Regions from separate parts of the Roseibium sp. HPY-6 genome, predicted to be linked through region 2. Evidence: riboswitches for the same ligand, from Rfam matches in the RefSeq annotation. Region 2 holds a riboswitch; each other region holds the start of a gene.

The links. A riboswitch is a leader RNA that binds a small molecule or an ion and turns the genes downstream of it on or off. The one in region 2 is predicted to bind cobalamin.
Region 1: linked by a shared signal. The riboswitch ahead of ABVF61_RS02310 (DUF1636 family protein) and the one ahead of cobU (bifunctional adenosylcobinamide kinase/adenosylcobinamide-phosphate guanylyltransferase) in region 2 are both predicted to bind cobalamin.
Region 3: linked by a shared signal. The riboswitch ahead of ABVF61_RS30995 (metal ABC transporter ATP-binding protein) and the one ahead of cobU (bifunctional adenosylcobinamide kinase/adenosylcobinamide-phosphate guanylyltransferase) in region 2 are both predicted to bind cobalamin.

Annotation. Positions count from the first base shown of each region.
Region 1 covers NZ_JBEWCD010000001.1:471,642-474,910, forward strand. The annotation lists gene ABVF61_RS02300 (ABC transporter substrate-binding protein) at 1-135, opposite strand, end outside; gene ABVF61_RS02305 (ABC transporter ATP-binding protein) at 151-924, opposite strand; gene ABVF61_RS02310 (DUF1636 family protein) at 921-1,325, opposite strand; cobalamin riboswitch at 1,696-1,906, opposite strand; gene ABVF61_RS02315 (ABC transporter substrate binding protein) at 2,135-3,076, shown strand; gene ABVF61_RS02320 (Na/Pi cotransporter family protein) at 3,218-3,269, opposite strand, start outside.
Region 2 covers NZ_JBEWCD010000002.1:2,975,350-2,978,618, forward strand. The annotation lists gene nagA (N-acetylglucosamine-6-phosphate deacetylase) at 1-900, shown strand, start outside; gene ABVF61_RS24760 (hypothetical protein) at 1,044-1,304, shown strand; tRNA gene ABVF61_RS24765 (tRNA-Asn) at 1,418-1,493, opposite strand; cobalamin riboswitch at 1,811-2,021, shown strand; gene cobU (bifunctional adenosylcobinamide kinase/adenosylcobinamide-phosphate guanylyltransferase) at 2,055-2,606, shown strand; gene cobW (cobalamin biosynthesis protein CobW) at 2,603-3,269, shown strand, end outside.
Region 3 covers NZ_JBEWCD010000004.1:166,278-169,546, forward strand. The annotation lists gene ABVF61_RS30980 (GNAT family N-acetyltransferase) at 1-10, opposite strand, end outside; gene ABVF61_RS30985 (GNAT family N-acetyltransferase) at 484-696, shown strand; gene ABVF61_RS30990 (Rid family hydrolase) at 857-1,243, shown strand; cobalamin riboswitch at 1,530-1,744, shown strand; gene ABVF61_RS30995 (metal ABC transporter ATP-binding protein) at 1,988-2,740, shown strand; gene ABVF61_RS31000 (metal ABC transporter permease) at 2,733-3,269, shown strand, end outside.

The DNA.
Region 1 (3,269 bases), on a different contig from region 2:
GTTGACGTCATTCGAAATCGCGGCCTTTGGGGGAGCGTCGAATGTCACTTCGCGGTCGCAGCTTTGAACGGTTGTTTCCGCCATAGCACCGGTGGATAGGAAAATGGTGGCCAGACTGAGTGCCAAGCGTTTCATGGGAGTCTCCGAAGTTTACAGATGAAAGGTGAGATGCGGCTGGTCGCTCGAAGCGAATTGTTCAAGCCGCGCCTTAACGGAATAGGCCTTTTCGATATGATCCGGCGTCAGGACGTCCTCGGGAACACCGAACGCAACAGCCCTTCCACGGTGCAACAGCAAGGCACGGTCGCAGACGCGCCCTGCAAGATTGAGGTCGTGCAGGCTTGTCACGATTGTGATGTTCAAGCTGCTGATAAGCGCAACAATCTCGAGCTGATGACGGATGTCTAGGTGGTTCGTCGGCTCGTCCAGGATCAGCAGCTCAGGCTCTTGAGCCAAAGCCCGGGCAACCATGACGCGCTGTCTTTCACCGCCCGACAAAGTGCCAAAGGAACGTGATGCCAACGGCAAAAGCCCCATCCTGTCCAGTGAGCTTTCCACGACCTCCGCGTCTCTGTCCCCGTTTCCGGAAAAACCGGTGCCATGCGGACGTCGTCCAAGAGCGACGATTTCCCCGACGCTCAAAGCGAAGTCGGTTGGTTGCTCCTGCAGAACGGCAGCAACTTTTCTCGCCGCAGACCTTGCAGACATCTTCCAGATATCGACACCGTCCAGAAATACGGCGCCTGTGCTCGGTCGGTGAAAGCGATATAGCAGACGCAACAATGTGGATTTTCCTGCACCGTTCGCACCTGCAAGCCCCAGAACCTGGCCGGCAGCAAGGTCGAAGCTGACCGGATGCAGGATGGTCTCGCCCTGCCCGGCACGCCAGCCGGCGTCTCTGACGGAAAGAGCCGCGCCGCTCACGAAACGCCTGCCTTGTTGAGTTCGGTAACAATCATCGCTGCTGGAATACGGGCAAGTGCCGTGTGCGCAAGCTTGCCGGGCCTTTCCCCGGAATTGCACCACCCGTCTTCAAGATCCCGGTATTGCTGAGCGAAGGCAACGAGGTCGTCAATGTCCGTATCCGGATCTATGTCACCGAACAGGTAGGTTGCCTTTTCGCTGGCACGATAAGCCACCGTGCAGGGACGCGAACATCCGGCCATACAGGCTATTCCGGATACCTCGAACTCGGGACCCGTCAACGGCAGTGCCTTTTGCAAAGCGTCCCGCAGGTTGCTGATCAGTTCAAATCCCGGCCGGCAATCCGTACCCTTGTGACGACAGGAGGTGCAAACGAAGATCTTGTGGGTCTCACCACTCATTTGCTGTCCCCCGAGGTCTTGAGATGTCCTTGCGAAGTCGCTGAGGATGCTCTTCCTGCTCCGCCTGCAAACGCCTCCGACGCAGCCTCACATGGGGAACATAATTCCAACATATGTAATGTTATTACATTACAATCATTTTGCAATGCAATAGGCAACCTCGATCCATTCGGACACATCGCTCTGGCGGCGCGTCCACTCAGGCTTGTCCTGGCAAGAGAAGTTGGATGGAATTCAGAAGGTTCGTTCTGTGTCCGGTTCATGTCGCCCTCCGCGAATGCACGGGGCTTTGAAGAACCGAATGTCAAACTTTGTCAGCTGTCGCTGTATCGCCATGTCACCCGCTCCTCCGGAACACCCCGTCCGGGTTGAAGTTGAAGATGAAATGGCAGGTCTCCTGACTTGCGGGTCAAAGCTGGCCTGATCCTTCCCGGGAGATCCCAGTGGTGTTTTCAGGTTCGCTCGCCGCTCACAGTTGCGGGGGCAGTCACGGATTTGGTGCCTTCTGGCTACGCCGCACCGTGTTCCCTTTTAATCCCGATCCGGCTTCGAATACGGGAACCATGTAATCTGTGTGACGAAATTCGCCGGATCTGTCAACGAGGAAACTCGCATGCGGCAACCAGCCCGTCTCACGCGTTCTTAAGCAGGAGACCAATCAAATTTATCTAAAATTTATGCATCCAAAGAAAAAGCAAATGGTCATTGATGCCAAGCAAAAGGCAAATATGATTGTTTGAAAAAGCTCGCAAATAAAGACGAGCCTGACCAAAGAAAAATAACAGTGAGGCATCAGGTTGATCTTTCGATTGGTACTACTTGCGATACTCATCGCGATACCGGGAGCTGCACGAACTGAGGAAGCTGCCAAGGCCATTGTGATGATTACATGGCGCGGCCTGACACCGGCCGAATACAGTTTCGCCGAAAAGCTGGACGAACTCGGCATTAACGCGAAAATTGAATACTTCGATGCCGAGCGCGATCAGACAAAACTGGCGGGGTTCTTGCGCGAAAGGCGGGAAGACCTGCAATCGAAGGATCTGATCTACACCTTCGGCACCACGGCCACCCTGACCGTTCAGAACTTCGAGCTGGAGACGGTGCCTCGCGTCTTTAACATTGTCACCGACCCTGTGGGCGTTGGCCTGGTGCCTTCGCTTGATGCACCGCCTCCTGGTCTGACCGGTGCGAAAATGTCCCTGTCGCCGGAAGTTATTCTCGACTTGCTGGGAAACATCCACGACCTCAATACGCTGGCGATCCTGTTTGACCCGCGGGAGAGCAATGCAGTCGCGGAAGCTGACCGCCTCATGCTCGCGGCAGAAAAGCGCGGGATTGTGCCAAAGCTTTTGAGGTTCGCCCCCGATGCGGATGAAAAGGATCTCCAGATAGCCTCTTTCCAACCCGAATTGGCGTCTTCAGACGCGGTTTACGTGACCTCTTCATCGTCCTACGTCGCCCATCACAGCGTATTGAGGGAGATCATCCCGGAAGATCTTGTCAGTGTCTCGTCCTCCACGGCCTACAGCGAGGAAGACGTCACGCTGGTTTTCGGAACAGAGTATCGTGAGCGCGGAGAAGCTGCAGCCACGCTGGCGGCCAAGATCCTGTTGGAAAAAGTTCCCGCGCATTCCCTGCCGATCAACGAGATTGCTGCATCCGACGCGACACTTTTCGTCAACAGGAACAGCAAGGCGGCGGCGGCCCTCCAACTGGAAAATGCGACAAATCCCGTGGTCTACAGGTAGAGACAGGGCCCAGTTGGTCTATGACAAGGGTCAAGACCGGTAAAGAGCGCACCCGTTGCATCAAGCCGCCCAGCCTGATCGATGTGTTGGTGCGGCGCCAATCGTATGGCCGGCCTCGATGCGCCGTAACGAGACTGGTGATCAAGCCCGGAGCCGCTCTCCCGCCAACGGTGTCTCAAATACGGATGACAGG
Region 2 (3,269 bases):
TGCAAGGCGCACCTGCCGCTTGGAACAACGGCAATGACCCCGACACTGATTACCGACACACGCGAAACGACGCGAAGAATTGTCGAACTGGGGATTGCTGCGGCGGAAAACACCGTCGCCGGATTTCAAGGCCTGCACCTGGAAGGCCCGCATTTGTCTGCCAGTCGAAAGGGGGCGCATGACGCCGGGTTGATAAGGCCGATGGATGACGACGACAGCGCCCTTTACCTTAAAGCTGCTGATCGTCTTCCGAGTCTGATGATGACGGTAGCCCCTGAAACGGTCACATCCGCGCAGATAACCATGCTTTCAAATGCCGGCATCCATGTCAGCCTTGGACACACTGGTGCCGGATATGACCGTTGTCGCCAAGCCGCAGAAGCCGGAGCCGCCTGCGTGACGCATCTCTTCAATGCAATGAGCCCGCTTCAACACCGCGAACCCGGGTTGGTCGGTACCGCGCTTGATCTTGGCTCGTTGAGTGCAGGCCTCATCGCTGATGGGCTCCACGTCGATCCGGTCGCGATCAGGATCGCGCTGAAGTCGAAAACCGGGCCCGGCAGTATTTTTCTCGTGACCGACGCCATGTCACAGACCGGAACGGACGTGACCACCTTCACGCTCGGCGAACGCAAAATATTCAGGCAGGACGGAAAACTGACACTTGCCGACGGCACGCTCGCGGGCGCCGACATCGATCTGCCTGCGTCGGTCCGGTTCCTGGTTGATCGCATCGGTGTCGACCTGGAAACGGCACTTGCCATGGCAACCAGCATTCCGGCGGATGTCATCAACCGTCCGGTTGGCCGCCTAAAAACCGGTCGCGCAGCCGATTTCGTGCTCTTCAACGGGCCTGACTTAGGAGTAAAGCGGGTTTGGCTTGGCGGCCGGAGCCAGTAACCAGTAGCCAGTAGGCAGTCGCAGGCCGCACCGTTTCAGTGTCTCACCATTCCGAAGTGTAATTGTTCAGAGTGAGCATGGGAATCGGCATAAGCTAAGCGATGCCAGGACGGGCTGGTCGCGAAAAGGGTGAGGGCGGTTGCATGATCTACGAGACGGTTTCGGTATTTGCGCCTGTAATCCTGAGCGCAATCTGCATACCGTTTGTCTTTCGGCGCGCCGGCTTCAGCGGAAAACTCCTATGGCTCACATGGCTTCCGGCTGCCGTTGCCGTTTTTTCGTTTCTTGCTGTGATGTTTGATGAGCGCGGTCTCTTGTCCGGCCCCGTCGGAAACTGGGCCATTGCCGCCTGTCTTATCATGCTTGCGACATCCGATTGGCCCGCCAAAGGAGACCGGGAATAACCCGGTTGGAAAAAGGGCTTTACCGGGAGAATAAGCGGCTCAAAAACACACAACATCACACCCCGCAAAAAGGATGCAGGCGCTTGTCTTGGCTGAATTGTGTTTGGAAAAAATGGCTCCCCAGGCCGGACTCGAACCAGCGACCCAGCGATTAACAGTCGCTTGCTCTACCAACTGAGCTACTGGGGATCACCACGTCAGGGCCGGTACGTGACCGCCCCCGTCGATGAGGATGCGTATATCAAAGGCTTGAACTGTTTGCCAAGCCCCTGAAGGTGTTTTTTTCATCGTGCCGTCATTTTTTTGCTTCGGATGTGGAAAAGAGTAGATAAAACAGCGCCCTAGAGCGATCAAAGTTGTTGAAACCAATACAAAGCGTCAACAGGCCCCTGCGGGCAATGCGGGGCTGGTTGTTCGGAACAACCAGGTCTCCACGACAACCGATAAAATCAAAGCGAATTTATACGCCCGGCCAGTTCTCGCGCTTGTTTCAAGCTGAATATCCGTTTAGGAAGGTTTTTGACGGTTCCGGTGAGGGATGTGCCCGATCCGGATGAAACGGGAATCCGGTAATGCGCCTGGCGCCAGTCCGGAGCTGCCCCCGCAACTGTGAGCGGTGAGCGTCTGCATATGATCCACTGGTCGAGAGGGACCGGGAAGGGATGCAGGGCGCGTTGAACCGCAAGCCAGGAGACCGGCCGTCGCATCTTCAACCCTTGACGCTGTCGGGTGGACGGCTGGGAGAGCGACGTGAGTAAACAACCGGGACGAAGGTCCACTCTTGTCTTTGGCGGTGCCCGTTCGGGCAAGAGCCGTTTTGCCGAAAAACTTGCAATGGATTCGGGTCTTGAGAAGGTCTATCTCGCGACCGGTGCGGCTTATGACACTGAAATGGCTGACCGGATTGCGGCCCACAAGGTCCAAAGAGGTGCAGGCTGGACCACGATCGAAGAACAGCTGGATCTTGCAAACCTGCTCTCGAGCGAATGCCGCGAAGACAGGGTTGTCCTCGTCGATTGCCTGACGCTTTGGCTGTCTAATATCACATTTGCCGAGAAAGACGTCGCCGCTGAATGCGCGAACCTTTGTACGGTGATCGGCTCGCTCAAGGGTCCAAGCATTTTCGTTTCGAACGAGGTCGGCATGGGTATCGTGCCGGAGAACAGACTTTCAAGGTCGTTCCGCGATGCGCAGGGCAGACTTAATCAGGATATCGCTCAGGCTTGCGGCCAGGTCGTTTTTGTCGGCGCGGGCCTGCCTTTGCTTTTGAAACCCAACCCCCAGATGGAAATCACACTATGACGACAAGCGCTCTTCAACCGGGACAGAAGATTCCCGCAACGATCGTGACTGGGTTTCTTGGGGCGGGCAAAACCACTTTGATCCGCAATCTGCTCCAGAATGCAAACGGCAGAAAGATCGCGTTGATCGTGAACGAGTTTGGCGACATGGGGTTTGACGGGTCGCTCGTGAATGGCTGCGCGGATCCGGACTGTGCTGCGGACGAAGTGGTGGAACTCACCAATGGCTGCATCTGCTGCACAGTTGCCGATGATTTTCTGCCGACAATGGAAATGCTGCTGTCGCGAGAAACGCCACCAGAGCACATTGTGATTGAAACGTCCGGACTGGCGTTGCCGCAGCCGCTGGTGCGAGCATTTTCCTGGCCGAGTGTGAAAACGAGGGTCACCGTGGATGGCGTAGTAACCGTTCTCGATGCTGCGGCCCTCGCAGAAGGCCGCATTGCGCTCGACGAGGCTGCGCTCGAAGCCCAAAGGGCTGCCGATGAAGCGCTCGACCACGAAAGCCCTGTTGAGGAACTCTTTCATGATCAGCTTCGCTGCGCGGATCTCGTCGTTCTCAACAAGGCGGATCTTGTCGCACCGGATGCCATGGTGTCGGTAGAGGAACGGATCCAGGGTGAGGTCCGCCCTGCGGTGCACATTGTGTCGTCTGAAAAGGGAA
Region 3 (3,269 bases), on a different contig from region 2:
AAACACGCATGCATTTAATCTAGTCTCCAACGGAGCTTGTTGAAAGCGAACATTGTCTCACTTCGTCGACGTTGAATCTCAGCACCCACCCCTTTTTCAGGCCTTGCAATCTTTCATTCAGCCGGCCCGATGCCGGCTGATCGCCCTACACTATTTGTCCGGTTGGTGACTTTTCTGGTTGGCAGAAATCGCGACAATTCTCGCTAGTGACAACACAATTTGTAAGTGGGGCACTTTCTATCCCGAACCGCAACAAAAGCGCTAAGTTGCCTGAGTTTCGAGAGCCGTGTTTTGAGCAGAACCTTCTCCCATTTGAGTTTTAAGGAACGCAACTACCTGGCATAACAGCGAGTTTGCCGATGGCTACTGGGCGAGGACCGCCAATCACATGGCATGCGATGACGACGACCCGCCGACACTGTCATCGACCTGTCTTGTCCCGAGAGTATGGGCTGCCCACCAACAACCATTGAGAGGCACAACATGCTAGAAACGGAGCGTCTTCTCCTTAGACGTCCGAATGCATCGGATTTTTCAGCTTGGACCGCCTTTCTTTCTGATGCCGAAGTGACCCGGTTTATCGGTGGACCACAGGACACCGCTGGGGCATGGCGGAACTTGTGCCTTTTTGCCGGCGCATGGAGTGTCCAAGGGTACAGCAATTTTTCTGTAGTAGAGAAAGCAACTGGCCAGTGAGTAGGTAGAGCGGGAGCTTGGTTCCCTCCAGGTTGGCCGGGCAAAGAGATTGAGTGGGCATTCAAACGCGATGTGTGGGGGAAAGGATATGCCACCGGGTTGCTGCCTCGGTGGCATATCCTTTCCCCCACACATGTCTAAACTTTATCAGGACTGGAAGATGGCGCCCGGGTCGGAAATTGGCGGATTTGTGTTTCTAACCGGGTTCAATGGTGCCGGATTGGACGGCAAGGTTTGGGCAGATGTCGCCACGCAAATAAACACTGCGCTTGACCAGGTGTTCGACGTATTGATTGAAGCAGGACTGAGCGCAGCCCATGTGGTGGAAGTCACGCGCTATCACGTGGGTCTGCGCGAATACCTATCCACGTTCCGGGCAATCTGGGCACAAAGAATGTCTGAGCCTTATCCGGCGTGGACAGCTATTGAAGTTGCCGGTTTCGCAACTGAAGGCGTCACTGTTGAACTACGGGTCATCGCGCATCGCAAAGCAGCCCCAAAAATAACCACCGTAACCCATATCCTGGCCGAGCCGTTGATAATGTAGTGCGTGTCCAGGTCGCGAGATACTCGCGATAGGCATCAAATGGCAAAGTAAGGTTAGGTCTGCTACGGCGCGGAGGGCCAGGATCGTGCGACAAGGAATACTGCCATTCGTACGGGTCGCAACGAAAGCTCGCAGTGAGCCCATTTTACCAAATGCTGCGCGGTGCACGAATGGCAGCTTTGAGCCCATTTTGCCCAATGCTGCATTCTGCACAAATGGCTCGCAGTAGCAGAAAACCAGACATTCCAATTCGGCGAGACTGATCATTGACCATTTCACCCGGAAAGCGTTAATTACATTTGATGGTTCTCAATGATCGTTGAGTCGGCGAGATGAAATGGGAACACGGTGAGGTGTAGCCAAAAGGCGCTAAATCCGTGACTGCCCCCGCAACTGTGAGCGGTGAGCGACCCCGACAAAGACCACTGGGCATCCGCCTGGGAAGGTTCGGGAGAGCGACGATCCGCAAGTCAGGAGACCTGCCATCGCGAGTTTAACTGACCCAGGCGGGGTGTCCTGGAGAGAGGCAAACATGTTCGACGCGACTGCGTACCTACATCGACGTATCTCATTGCCCCCGCTGAAGCGGAGGCCGCGATGCGCGAGGCAAACGAACCAGACCAGCCGGAGCTAACGCCATACCGGAAAAGCTTCTGTCTCACCAATTTGAGCACCGTCTCTTTGATCGGCTCTGCCCTAGCTGTGTCTTTTTTGCTTTGGCTGTGCATCTCGGCGGTGCTTTAAATGTCGGCGGTTCTGGAAATCCGCGATCTTGCGCTTGGCTATCCTGAACTGACGCTGTTCCGAGGATTGTCGATGGACGTAGAGCGTTGCTCGACGCTTGCGATTCTGGGTGCGAACGGCTCTGGCAAAAGCACTTTCATGAAGATGCTTCTGGGCTTGATCAGCCCTTTGTCTGGCAAGTTCCATTGGCCAAACGAGCAGCCGAAAGAGATCGGGTATCTGGCCCAAATGACTGAATTTGATCGCCTCTTTCCATTGCGGGTGCGGGATCTGGTGGCGATGGGGGCTTGGAAAGGCTTTGGACTTGGCGGTCGCTTGGATCGCGATACCAACGCCAAAGTCTCATCGGCACTAGATGCGGCAGGCGTGCTTGATATCGCAGATCGGTCTTTGCACACGCTGTCAGGGGGGCAACTACAACGTGCGCTTTTCGCGCGTGTGATCATGCAAAACGCCCCTCTCATCCTACTCGATGAACCATTTGCCGCTGTAGACCAGACCACAGAAGCACATCTTTTGACGCTCATCGACCGCTGGCGATACGAAGGCCGTGCTGTTGTGTTGGTGGTCCATGATCTGTCATCGGTTCTGGATCACTGCGACAACGCATTGCTCCTTGGGAATGGCGAAGCCTGTCATGGTTCAGTCGATGCGATCCTGACGCCAGAACGGCTTGTCGCGCAAAACTATCTCTCCAAAAGCCAGGCATCTTGGATGTTCCGCGCCTCTCGAGAGGATGCAGTGCGTGTTTGAGCTTTTCTCTGAGATGTGGAGCTTTGCCTTCATGCAACGCGCGTTCGTCGCTACTACCGCTCTTTCGGCTTCAGTCGCTCCCGTTGGCGCTTTCCTGGTTTTGCGCAGGCTTTCACTGGCTGGGGAAGCCATGGCCCATGCCATAACACCAGGTGTCGTGATCGGATTTGTCGTCGCCGGGCTGTCGGTGACGTCACTGCTTGTCGGCGGACTTGTCGCCGGGGTTGTGGCGGCTGCCTTGACGGCCTTGTTAGCGCGCAAAACAATCCTCAGAAGCGATGCGAGCCTCGCATCCATTTACCTGATCGCTTTGGCAGCCGGTATTTTCATCCTCTCGGCCGCTGGATCGGCAGTTCCTCTGAAGAGTTTCCTTTTTGGGTCCATCCTCGGCATCGACGACGCGTCTATGATCCTCGTCGGTGGCGTGGCGACCGTCACACTCGTGTCCTTCGCCGTTCTGCTGCGTCCCTTGATCATCAGCACATGTGACCCGACCTTTTTTGAGGCACAGACCAAACGGCCTTGGCTG